DNA from 4 places in the Pantoea folii genome. Region 2 is predicted to be linked to each of the others. Evidence: predicted binding sites of a transcription regulator. Region 2 holds the regulator's gene; each other region holds the start of a gene.
The links. Region 2 encodes Fur, which represses iron uptake genes when iron is present. Its sites were predicted from a motif close to ATAATAATGAGAACNACTATCAA; they were not measured.

Region 1 (3,175 bases), on a different contig from region 2:
TTTGGTCCTGTGCATACAGACCCGTTTGACGCTGTTTATTCAGGTGCTGATAAGGAGAGTCAAACGGCGTGACCAAATCGTCGCCATACTGCGGGTTGATGGCACTCAAATTGCTGGCTGAGCCAAACTGCGCATTAACATCATTACGCATCTGCTGATAATCCACACCCATCAGCAAGGTGTGATCCAGTGCACCCGTCGCGAATTTCGCCTGCGCTTGGGTATCTACGGCGAACTCATTCAACTTCTCATCGGAAACTGCAGAACCACGGGTAATTTCATTGGTCGCCGCGCTAAAGCCATTACCGTAAATACTGCGATATCCGGTACGCATATCCGCATAACGCAGATTCTGGCGCACCGTCCAGGTATCGTTGAAGCTGTGCTCGAAGTTGTAGCCCACCATCTTGGTGTTGCGCGAAATCTTGTTGCTGTCTTCGCCTTCATCAAAATTGGTTGGCAGTTTGTAGCTGCTACCGTCCGGGCGGGTAATGCCGACCACGGTGCCCTGACGCGGCAACCAGCCGTAATAACCGGTTTCCGGCTCGTTCTGGAAATAGGTCAGCAAATCAAAGCGGGTATTGGCATCCGGACGCCAGCTGAACGAAGGCGCGATGGTATAACGCTTCTCTTTGTTCATATCCTGCTGCGCGTCTGCACTGCGAGCCAGACCCGTCAGGCGATAGCTGTACACGCCGTCATCATCCAGCGATCCGCCGAAATCGAAGCTGGTAGAGAACAGGTTATCGGTGCCCATCTGGAACTGCACTTCATGCAGTGTTTCCTGCGTCGGGCGCTTGCTCACCAGCGACACCACGCCGCCTGGGTTGCTTTTGCCGTACAGCACCGACACCGGGCCACGCAGCAGTTCCGCACGCTCAAGGAAGTAAGGATCAATGGCGAACTCGGAGTAGTTATCCCCTTGCAGCTTTAGTCCATCAAGATATTGGTTAGTGTTGGTTTCGCTAAAGCCACGAATTGACAGCGCATCGATTACGCTTGAGCTGCCGCGGTTACCCGTCAGCACGCCAGCCGTGTAGTTAAACGCACCTTTTACGCTGGTTACAGCGTGCATCGCCATCTCTTCCTGCGTCACCACCGAAACCGACTGTGGGTTTTTCTCAATTGGCGTATCGGTTTTGGAGCCGGTAGCACTGTGTTTCGCGGCAATGGTAGGAGCCGGACCCCATGCGCTTTCCTGCGCGACGGTGTTGCCGCCATTGGCGGTCACCACCACGGTATCTTCTGCCAGCGCCTGTGCGCTCAGCGTACCCAGTGTTAAAGAAATCATTAAAGCGAGCGGACGACGGGAGTTCGCAGCACGTGCAGAACAAGGATTAGAATTTCGCGCATTCATAAAAAAGGATCTCTCGAAAAGGAAACGATGCAGGCGAATGAAAACGAGAATGATTATTAGACGCACGGATTTTAGGCGAAGTTTGGCGAGATCCGCAAGATGTAATGCCTGATGGCGGTGCGTTTGCGACCAGATCGTGCATGTCCATGATCGCGATTAATAAATCACAGGCATGAAAAAGGGCGCCGTAGCGCCCTCTGTTTTCTGCAGCTAACTATTTGCTGCCAAACATATCCTTGATCCAGCCCGCCACGCCGTCAGCATCTTTCTGCTCACCCTGTTGCTGCTGAGGTGACTGCTGCTGCGGTTGCGACTCTTGCTGCTGTTGGATCTGCTGCTGTTGCTGGATCTGTTGCTGCTGTTGCTGGCACAGCGCGTTGGGATCCAACGTCCATACCGGCAGTGAACGCCAGGTGCTGCTGCCAGAACCACACACGAAGTTACCGGCAGAGTCGACGTTCATCTGCGTAATATCTTCTGGCGGTGTCAGCACCAGCGGCATTGGCGCCTGGTTGTCGAGATAACGGCGATAAATCTGCATCGCACCGCTCGCACCGTACAGCTTCGACGTCTGGTTGTTGTCGCGGCCAACCCAGGTGATCGCGACCTCTTTGCCATCAATACCCGCAAACCAGCTATCGATCAGATCATTGGTGGTACCGGTTTTACCCGCCAGATGGGCATTCGGGTAACGCGCGCCCAGCGCACGGGCGGTGCCGTGATCGGCAACTTGCTGCATGGTGTACAAGGTCATATAAGCAGCCTGCGCCGGCTCAACGCGTTGCGCCTGCGGGAAGCTCTGGTACAACACCGTGCCATCTTCAGCAATCACCGAACGTACCGCCGACAGGTCGGCGCGGTTACCGCCGCTGGCGATCGACTGGAACGCCTGTGCCGCTTCGATCGGTGTCAGGTTAAGTGCTCCCAGTAACATCGCTGGCACCGGATTCAGCTGATCTTTCGGCACGCCCAGCTTCGTCCAGGTATCCACCACCGAAGGCAGACCCAATGTCATCCCCAGATTTACGGTAGGCACGTTCATGGAGTTGGTTAAGGCATCCACCAGCATCACTTTGCCGCTGAAACGCTTGTCGTCGTTCATCGGTTTCCAGATGGAACCGTTCGGCTGTTTCAGCGCAATCGGCTCATCCGCCAGCCAGGTGTTCAGCCGATAGGTATTCGGCTGGCTCAATGCGGTGAGATAGGTCGCCGGTTTAGCCAGTGAGCCAATAGAACGACGCGCCTGCAGCGCACGGTTATAGCCCGCGAACTGCGGATCGGCACCGCCCACCATGGCACGCACTTCACCACTGAAGCGATCCACCACCACCATCGCGGTTTCCAGATCCTTCAAGCCACGCTGTTTTTTCAGCGCCGGGATGCCATCTTCGACCGCTTTTTCCGCCGCATCCTGAGAGATAGGATCGAGCGTGGTGAAGATCTTCACGCCAGACAGATCTTTAATCTTGTCGCCCAGTTTGGCCTGCAACTCGTTACGTACCATCTGCATAAAGGCAGGCTGCGGCGTGATCACGCCCCCTTTCGGCTGCACACCCAGCGGACGCGCCGAGAGCATATCGTACAGCTCCTGGTCGATCATGTTTTGCTGCTGCAGTAAACGCAGCACAAGATTACGACGCTCCAGCGCCAGTTTCGGGTTGCGCCACGGGTTGTACAGCGACGCACCTTTCACCATACCAACCAGCATCGCCTGCTGATCGAGGCTCAACTCATCCACCGGACGACCAAAGTAGTACAGACTCGCCAGTGGGAAGCCACGGATCTGATCGTTGCCCGCCTGACCGAGATACACCTCGT
Region 2 (3,175 bases):
CTGGGAAGAAGTTCCCGCCTGGCCACATCCCGCATTGTTTATCCGCGGTGGCGATTCTCCTTACCTCGACAATCAGCACCGCGATGCACTGCTACGCCAGTTCCCGCAGGCACACGCACACGTGATTAGCGGGGCCGGTCATTGGGTACATGCTGAAAAACCTGATGCGGTTTTGCGCGCAGTTCGTCGCTTTTTTAACCTGTAAAAGCAAAAGCTTGCCGTATGCGGTTTAGGGTTGGCGTCGCGGATGGTGCTGGAGTATGATGTCGCGCTAAAAATTTGCCGCGGATGATTTTTTCGCCGTGGTCGGGCCGATAATGTATAAATCGCGCAGCGCCTTTCCGCCGTTCGCGCCCACTCAGTTTCACAAATCATGGCAAAAGAACAGACAGACCGTACCACGCTTGATCTTTTTGCAGACGAGCGGCGTCCTGGTCGACCCAAAACCAGCCTGCTGACACGTGACGAACAGTTGCGTATCAACAAACGTAACCAGCTCAAGCGCGATAAAGTGCGAGGGCTGCGTCGTGTTGAGCTGAAAATGTCCAGCGAAGCGGTTGACGCCCTGAACACGCTGGCCGAGCAACAAAACATCAGCCGCAGCGAGTTGATTGAACAAATGCTGCTGGCGCAACTCAAACTGTCTTAGCGCGCTGACCGCACGCAGGAACACAAAGTTCAGGCTTTACTCGTTCCGCCCTTTTCAACGGTCTGCTATCATTCGCTAACATGTGCAGTCAATTGACTTACTTTCACAATCAGGCTTTAAGAGGTTACTTAACCCATGGCAATCGTAGGCATTTTCTTCGGCAGCGATACCGGCAACACTGAAAACATTGCAAAAATGATCCAGAAACAACTGGGTAAAGATGTCGCCGAAGTGCATGACATTGCTAAGAGCACCAAAGAAGATCTCGCAGCGTTCGACATCCTGCTGCTGGGCATTCCTACCTGGTATTACGGCGAAGCACAGTGTGACTGGGATGACTTCTTCCCTTCGCTGGAAGAGATCGACTTTAATGGCAAACTGGTGGCGCTGTTTGGTTGTGGCGACCAGGAAGACTACGCAGAATATTTCTGTGATGCGATGGGCACGATTCGCGACATCATTGAGCCAAATGGCGCGGTGATCGTGGGCCACTGGCCGACCGAGGGCTATCATTTTGAAGCCTCTAAAGGTCTGGCCGATGACAAACACTTCCTCGGCCTGGCAATTGACGAAGACCGTCAACCTGAGCTGACCAACGAACGTGTTGATGCCTGGGTGAAACAGATTTTTGATGAGCTGCAGTTAAAAGAGATCATCGAAGCCTGATGCCTCGCCTCCCCAATGTGAGCGCTGGCTCACATTGGGACAAAGGAATTTCCTATAAAAATAATAGCTACGGTTTTTTAACTTTTCCCCGCAAATCTGTAGAATACCCGCAATGGTCATCCGCTTATTCCTCTGATTGTTGACTGAGGCTGAGTGAAATGGAAACCCAAACCACACCGTTCCGCGCTGACGTAGGCGATGTTTATCCTTACGACTTTTGTTGATTTGCGCGATACCCCGGTTTTCATTTCACTGCTTGAGTTCTATAATGAGACGCAAATGAGAATACGTGTGACCTAAACATTCAAGGCCCCTGCGCCGTAAGTGACATGCAAAGTAACAGGACAATATCCGAATGACTGACAACAACTCCGCATTGAAGAAGGCTGGCCTGAAAGTCACTCTGCCAAGATTGAAAATTTTGGAAGTGCTTCAGGGACCGGGCCCCGAGTCCCATCACGTCAGTGCGGAAGATTTGTATAAGCGCCTGATCGATATGGGCGAAGAGATTGGCCTGGCAACGGTATATCGCGTTCTTAACCAGTTTGATGACGCGGGTATCGTCACCCGTCATAACTTCGAAGGCGGCAAATCCGTATTCGAACTGACTCAGCAGCATCACCATGACCACTTGATCTGCCTGGATTGTGGCAAAGTAATCGAATTCAGCGATGAATCAATCGAAACGCGTCAGCGTGAGATTGCCACTCGCCATGGCATTAAACTCAGTAACCACAGCCTGTACTTGTACGGCCACTGTGCACTGGGAGACTGCCGCGAAGACGAGACGCTCCACGATAAGTAATTGAGTGTGCTATGCAATATAAAAAAACCGGTGCTGGTCACCGGTTTTTTTATGCCTGTTATCAAGCGATAAAGGTCTCGTGGAGGTAGCGCCAGCGAGGAATGGTGGTGCTGCAATCCAGCACAGCCAAAGAGATGCGCGTTTGATGGGTGCCGTTCAACATCTGCAGTTCACGATACTGAATCGTCACTTCCTGGCTCTGTTGAGAAATGATGGCATGCTCACTGGTGGCAATGCGCAGCCCTTCCCGCTGACCGTGCAGTTTGCGAAACAGCACTTCGGTCTCATTCAGATCCAGCTGCTTACCCAGCGGCGTCACCATTTTGAAATCCGGGTGAAAGTGTGACAATAGCAGTTCCATGCTGTCATCACTGCCTTCTACCTGGTTAAAAACACGTTCAATAAGCTGATGTAATACCACCACACTATGCTTAGCTTCCAGGGCGAGACTTGTCATTTTATTTCCTTTGATAACCCGCAGAGCTTTGTTGAGAGCGCATAGCCTACCTGAAATACAATTTTTCACACTCGCAAATGGGTTAATTTTGCTAAAGTCAGAATTGTCGCAAAATAGACAACAAGCTCAGCTTGCCGCCTTCAGCATAATTAATTGCTCGTGGCGAATTACAGGCAATAAAAAAGGGCGATTGCTCGCCCTTTCATGATCATATTGTGCTATTGACGAAAGATATTACTCGCCAATCTTCGCGAAAGTATCGCGCAGTCCAACCGTGCGGTTAAACACCAATTTACCCGGCTGTGAGTAGACGCTATCGGCACAGAAATAACCTTCACGTTCAAACTGATAAGCTGCGGTAGTGGCCGCTTCACGCAAACCAGACTCCACGAAGCCCTGTTTGATCTCCAGCGAGTTCGGGTTAATGGTGGTGAGGAAATCCTCAGCCGCCGCGGGGTTTGGCACGCTGAACAGACGGTCGTAAAGACGGAACTCAGCTGGCAGTCCATGAATGGCGGAAACCCAGTGGATCACACCTTTCACTTTGCGACCATCCGCCGGATCCTTGCTCAGGGTGTCAACATCACAAGTGGCATAG
Region 3 (3,175 bases), on a different contig from region 2:
TGGCAAATAATGATGATGCTGGGCTCATACAGCACCGGCGTGCGCGCCCACTGTTGGTCCGCACGCATAAAGCGCACGCTCTCCAGCAAGGATTCGGTATAGCCTTCCTGGCGGGCCAGCTGACGTAACAGGTGGCAGGTTTGCTGTTTTACCGTGTTCGACATAGATAGCGTTCCAGAGAGAGGTTCAGGCAAAGCATAGCCATTTCATTCAGTGATGCACAATGCCGGCGAGAGAATCAGGCAAACATTCGCCACAATCCGGTCTGTTACGCCCGGCTGACTTTTTCAACAATAGCCTCGTCAATTACACGAGGAACTCGTCATGAACTTCAGCGAAAAAGTTATTCTGTTAACCGGTGCCAGTAGCGGAATTGGTGAAGGCATTGCCCGTCATCTGGCCCATCAGGGGCACAAACTGGTGCTGGGCGCACGCCGTACCGATCGCCTGGCAAGCTTGTGCGATGAATTACACCGTGAAGGTGCCAGCGTGGATTATCTCGCAACAGATGTCACACAGCGCAGTGATACGCAAAAGCTGGCGGATTTCGCGCTGGAGAAATACGGACGCATTGATGTGATGATCAACAACGCTGGCGTTATGCCACTCTCGCCGATGAGTTCAATGAAAGTTGAGGAGTGGGATTTGATGCTGGACGTCAATGTTCGCGGCGTGTTGTACGGGATCGCTGCGGTGCTGCCCACCATGCAGGCACAGCGCATGGGGCATATTATTAATATCGCTTCTGTAGGAGCGTTAACGGTTTCCCCCACCGCCGCCGTTTACTGCGCCACCAAATATGCGGTTCGCGCCATTTCCGATGGTTTGCGCCAGGAATCGCGTGAGCTGCGCGTCACGGTAATCAATCCCGGCGTGGTGGAATCTGAACTGGCAGACAGCATCAGCGATAGCATGGCGCGCGAGGCGATGAAAAGCTATCGACAGATTGCACTCAAGCCCGAGGCTATCGCCAGGGCGGTAAGCTGGGCCATCGATCAGCCTGGCGAAGTCGACGTTAACGAAATCACCGTGCGCCCTACTGCCAGTGGGCATTGATGTAAAATATCCCTGGCGATTTCAGGCTGAAATTCGCAGAAATCGCTGTGGTGTTTCACCCATCAAACGGCGGAACATCGAGATAAAGGCGCTGGGGCTTTGGTAGCCAAGTTGGTTGGCGGTGCGCAAAACCGTCTGCCCTTGCGCCAATTGCACCAGTGCCTCTGAGAGTCGTAATTGCTGGCGCCATTGGGTAAAGGTGATACCGGTTTGCTCGCGGAACAGGCGGGCCAGCGTGCGCGAACTGGCACCCACGCGCTGGCCCCACTCCTCCAGCGTATCGCCGCTGGCCGGGGTCGCCAGTAGCTGCTGGCAAATGTTGAGTAAACGGCGGTCGCTGGGCAACGGCAGATTGCACACCGGACCGTCCGAAGCACGGCGGATCTCATCCAGTAACAGCGGTGAAATCAGATCTACACGCGCGAGGTCGGGCTGCGGTTGCAACTCGATCTCCACCAGCGTTTGCATCAACACCTGTAATAGCGGCGAGATCAACATGCTACGCGCCTGCGGCCAAAACGCCCGCGCTAGTTTGGGATCGAGATACAAACTGGCACTGCGGATATCGCTCAGCGCGGTCAACGCATGCGGTACACTGCCCGGCAGCCAAAGCGCACGACCGGGTGTCAATGTCCAGGAAGCGGTTTGCGTCTGCACGCGCATCACACCCTGCAAACAGAGCACCAGTTGCGCCACTTCATGCGCGTGCCAGCGCTCTTCACGACCAGCCTGATAATGCATTTCGCGCGTGGCGAGTAATGGCAGTGCTGGCGTCATTTCCGCCGCAAGTGGTTTCTGCAACACCCTTTCACCCAATCCCGTTAAATTGCCGATTGATGTCTGCTCTGCGTTATTTGCAATTGAGAAGGTGCAAACCCGCCAGCAGGACGCTATCAAATAAGATAGTAATGATTATCATTTGTATCACTATTTGGGGCCTTTGGAACATATCGGGGAAAATAAATGCCGGGTCATTGCACCTTTAAGCGCAAGCCACTGAGCGTATTGCTGCTGATGCTAATCAGCAGCACATCAGGTTGGGCTGCTGATAATAATAACAATTCGAACGCCACACTCACCGTGACAGCGAACAGTGTCGATAGCGATAGCGCAGATGCCGACAGCTGGAACCAGGTGGCGAAGAAAGCAGATTCTGTCACAAAAAGCACGCGGCCGATTATCGAAACGCCACAAAGCATCTCGGTGATCACCCAGGCGCAAATGGCTTCGCAGGCGGCATTGAATGTGCCACAAGCACTGCGTTACAACGCAGGAATTGGTGCCGAAGGCGGCGGTGCAGATTATCGGTTTGACGACATCTATATCCGTGGTTTTGCCGCCGATGAATACCTGGATGGCTTACGCCTGCCAACGGTGACTTACTGGTCGCGTCCGAATTACGACACTTTCCTGCTGGATCGCGTTGAGGTGGTCAAAGGCCCGAGTTCAGTGACATTCGGCCAGGCGAGTCCCGGCGGCGTGATTAATCTGATGAGTAAGCGCCCGACCGCGGAGCCCATTCACCAGATTTTTGTCAGCACCGGCAGTCATAATCTGTTCGAAACGGGACTCGATCTCTCTGGCGCACTGGATAACGATGAACACTGGCTGGGCCGCATCACCGGGACCTGGTCGCGTAATGACACGCAAGTCGATTACACCAAATACAAGCATTACGATATCGCGCCCGCGTTGACCTGGCAGCCGAATGACGACACGCGCCTGACGTTACTTGGCCAATTCCGCAAAGATCCTTACACCGGTTTTTACAATCAGTTGCCACTGGAAGGCAGCCTTGTAAAACTTGCGCAGGGCAATTTCTCTGACAAATTCTACGGCGGTCAGCCCGGCTTCGACTATTACCGTCGTGAGCAGGCCAGCATCGGCTACGACTTTATGCACAAGTTTGATGACGTCTGGAGCGTGCATCAAAACCTGCGCTATCTGCATACCAGCAGCGATTATCAGATGGTCTATCCCACCGCGACCATCACCGATGGATCAGCCACGGTGAGTCGCGACAGCATGCGGGTGATCGAGTCATTTAACGCCTTTGATGTGGACACCAACCTGCAAGGCAATCTCGATACCGGCGCCATCAATCACGCGCTGACGTTGG
Region 4 (3,175 bases), on a different contig from region 2:
CACTGCTTACCGATATAACGCACGCCTGCGCCGGCGCTCAAGCCGTAATCAAACTGATAGTGACCCCAGAATGACGCCATGCTGTTCGGCGTGACGTAAGGCGTATGGCCATCATTCCCGTCAACGGAATCTTTGAAACGCAGATGGTTCAGCGTGTAACCGGCGATGGTGCTGAGTCGCGGCGTCAGCTGGTTGCGGGCTTCCAGCTCAATGCCCTGCGAATGCACTTTGCCGGACGGAGTAAAGGTGCTGTCTACCACGTTGCGGTTCGCCACATCGTTCTGCGTCAAATCGTACAGCGCGATGGAGTACATATCGCGCGTGCCCACCGGCTGGTATTTCACACCGGCTTCATACTGCTCGGAAGTGGTTGGCTTCAGCTGATTGCCGTCTGGGTCGGTCAAAGAAGCCGGGGTAATCGCCTGGCTCCAGCTGACGTAAGGTGAAATACCGCTGTCGAACGCATACAGCAGCGCAGCACGGCCGCTGACGTGGTCATCCTGGCGACGGCTGGTGCCATTATTGGAGACGATGCGATCGTAACGACCAGAGAGATCCAGATGCCAGCGGTCGAGCTGCATTTCATCCTGCAAGTAGAGTCCGGTCTGATAATAGCGACGCGTTTGTTCGGTCCAGCTGTAATCCGGCATGCTGCCGACCGCTTCGCCCGTCCAGGGGTTTAATGAACTCGCATAGCCACTGGCTTTACTCAAATCATTCTTATAACGGTGGTATTCGGCACCGAGGATCACCCGATGCTGCAGCGCGCCGGTGGCAAAATCGGCCTGCAGACGGTTATCGTTGGCCCATGCGCTGAGCGAGGAACGTTCACCGGAGTAGTAGCGGGTCAGCAGGTCCGGGTTAGCGGCATCCCAGCCAATCTGATACACCTGATCGAGATCGACATTGGCGTGGCTATAGCTGGCGGTGGAGTATACAGACCACACTTCATTGAAGCGGTGCGAGAAGTCGTAGCTGTAGATCTGCTCGTGGCGCTTGAACTGATCCAGCGCGCTGTCGCCCTCATAGAATCCATCACTCAGCTTGCGGCCATTATGGCTATAAAGCGTGCCTTCAGCGGGCACGGAACCGTGATAACCGCCGGATGGATCTTTTTGCAGATAGGCACGCAGCATCAGACTGGTGTCTTCGCTGGGTTGCCACAGCAGCTGTGGCGAAATCGCATATTTTTCTTCACGGGTGTGATCGTATTGCGTATCGCTGTTACGCGTGATGCCGGTGAGACGGAAAGCCCACTGATCGTTAATCGCATTGGTGTAGTCAAAGGCGGCGCTGTTGGTGGCGTTGGTGCCGGTCGACAGGCGGAAATGGCCCTCTTCAGCAAACTGCGGCCGCTTGCTCACCTGATTGACTAATCCGCCTGGTACGGTCTGGCCGTAAAGTGCGGAGGAGGGGCCTTTGATCACATCAACGCGATCGAGGAACCAGTTATCTACCTGCAAGATGTTGAAGCTGCCGCCATCACTCATGATGCGCAAGCCATCCAGGAAGGTGTTATCGACATCGCCGCCATGGAAACCACGCAGCGCAATGGTGTCATAGCGAGTGGCGGCCCCGCCGAAGTTGGTGAATACGCCCGGCGTGTAGTTCAGTACCTGATTGAGATCCTGCGCACCCTGATCTTCCATCTGCTGACGTGTCACCACTGAGATGGACTGCGGCGTGGTGATCAGCGGCTGATCGGTTTTACTGCCGCCGCTGCTGCGGGTGGCGAGATAGCCTTGCGTCGGTGAGTTGGCGCTCTCCTGCGGTTGCGCGGTGACCACGATGGACTCTTCTGCGAAGGTTGCAGCAGGGAGGGCCAGAGCCAGTCCACAGAGCACGCGGGTACGATTAAGGGTAAAAAGCGTCATTGGAAATCCTTTAACGGGAAGCAGAACAAAAGCAGCACTCAACCGGCAATGCCGAAAATTGAGAATACGATTAAAATTAAGAGTGAGAATTATTATCTTTTAGTGGGGTGTGTTTCAAGTTGTTAATGTGAGTGAAAGAGATTGTGAGGAAATGAACAGGAGCGGTGGCGTAGCGAGCGCGGCTTTATGTGAGAAAAGGTTTCATGATGCAGTCATACCCTCTGTCGCGGTGCACGATGGTTTGCAGACCTGAGGTGATGACTTCGCTGCGTTAAATGGTGACATCGCCTGCCTGAGATGATGGCATTGAGCACCTTAGCTTTGACAGTGCGAACCGATTGCGCTGCTACCGTTTGACAAACAAAGCAGTAGCAGCGGTTTTAAAGTAGAGGGAGAGGGTTATTTACCCGCACTCAGCGCGGGCATATTCGGGATATCGCTCGCGTTATTACAGGTGTGATCTTTCGGGCAGTATTTATCCAGTAGTTTGAGCGTCACGCCGTTGGTCCAGCCGAAACCGTCCTGCAACGGATATTCACCGCCGCCACCGCCGCCCAGTTGCGCGCCTTCCACCACATACTTTTCAACCAGCTTGTGCTCTTTATCGTAAGTGGCCTGCACGTTCTGCAGGAAGCGCTGACCAATTTCCTGTGCCAGCTTGGGTTGCTTGTAATGTTCCAGACCTTCCACCGCCACCCATTGCAGAGGCGCCCAGCCATTTGGTGCATCCCATTGCTGACCATTGTTCACGGTGGTGGTCACCAAACCGCCAGGTTTCAACAGCTGTTTCTCCACCGCTTTGGCAGTGCGGTCCGCCTGTTTCTCGCTCGCCACCTGCATATAGAGTGGGAACAAGGTAGCGGCGGTCAGCTGCGGATGAATGTGTTTTTTCTGCCAGTCATAGTCGGCATACCAGCCCTGTTTCTCATCCCACAGATAACGATTAATCGCTGCCTGACGTTTCTCAGCATCTGCCGCGAACTGTTTGGCTTTGTCATCCTGATTCGCCAGTTTCGAGGCTTTGGACAATACCTGCTCCAGATGGAACATCAGGCTATTGAGATCGACCGGTGCCAGTTGGGTGGTGCGGATCGAGGCCAGATTGTGGGCATCGGTAAACCAGCGAGAGCTGAAGTCCCAACCAGAAGCCGCACCGGCACGCAGATCGCGATACACCTGCTGTTTATTGCGATCGGGCGCTTTGTTGGCGGTGTTGACATCGTCGAGCCAGGATTCGGTGCGCGGTGCATCACGTTCGTCCCAATAGCGATTGAGTAGGGTACCGTCGCTAAGTTTGATCA

Region 1: a site for Fur is predicted at 1,395-1,417, ahead of fhuA (ferrichrome porin FhuA). Genes of this name have one in related genera too.
Region 3: a site for Fur is predicted at 1,959-1,981, ahead of AC1MDE_RS03385 (TonB-dependent siderophore receptor). Genes of this name have one in related genera too.
Region 4: a site for Fur is predicted at 1,951-1,973, ahead of AC1MDE_RS08425 (TonB-dependent siderophore receptor). Genes of this name have one in related genera too.

Annotation. Positions count from the first base shown of each region.
Region 1 is NZ_JBWXON010000009.1:141,396-144,570, reverse strand. It holds gene fhuA (ferrichrome porin FhuA) at 1-1,357, opposite strand, end outside; gene mrcB (bifunctional glycosyl transferase/transpeptidase) at 1,572-3,175, opposite strand, start outside.
Region 2 is NZ_JBWXON010000030.1:34,761-37,935, forward strand. It holds gene ybfF (esterase) at 1-205, shown strand, start outside; gene ybfE (LexA regulated protein) at 374-649, shown strand; gene fldA (flavodoxin FldA) at 785-1,315, shown strand; gene fur (ferric iron uptake transcriptional regulator) at 1,671-2,120, shown strand; gene AC1MDE_RS24820 (hypothetical protein) at 2,182-2,577, opposite strand; gene glnS (glutamine--tRNA ligase) at 2,812-3,175, opposite strand, start outside.
Region 3 is NZ_JBWXON010000001.1:706,018-709,192, reverse strand. It holds gene AC1MDE_RS03400 (AraC family transcriptional regulator) at 1-164, opposite strand, end outside; gene AC1MDE_RS03395 (SDR family oxidoreductase) at 325-1,056, shown strand; gene AC1MDE_RS03390 (AraC family transcriptional regulator) at 1,078-1,860, opposite strand; gene AC1MDE_RS03385 (TonB-dependent siderophore receptor) at 2,020-3,175, shown strand, end outside.
Region 4 is NZ_JBWXON010000005.1:126,961-130,135, forward strand. It holds gene AC1MDE_RS08425 (TonB-dependent siderophore receptor) at 1-1,874, opposite strand, end outside; gene treA (alpha,alpha-trehalase TreA) at 2,274-3,175, opposite strand, start outside.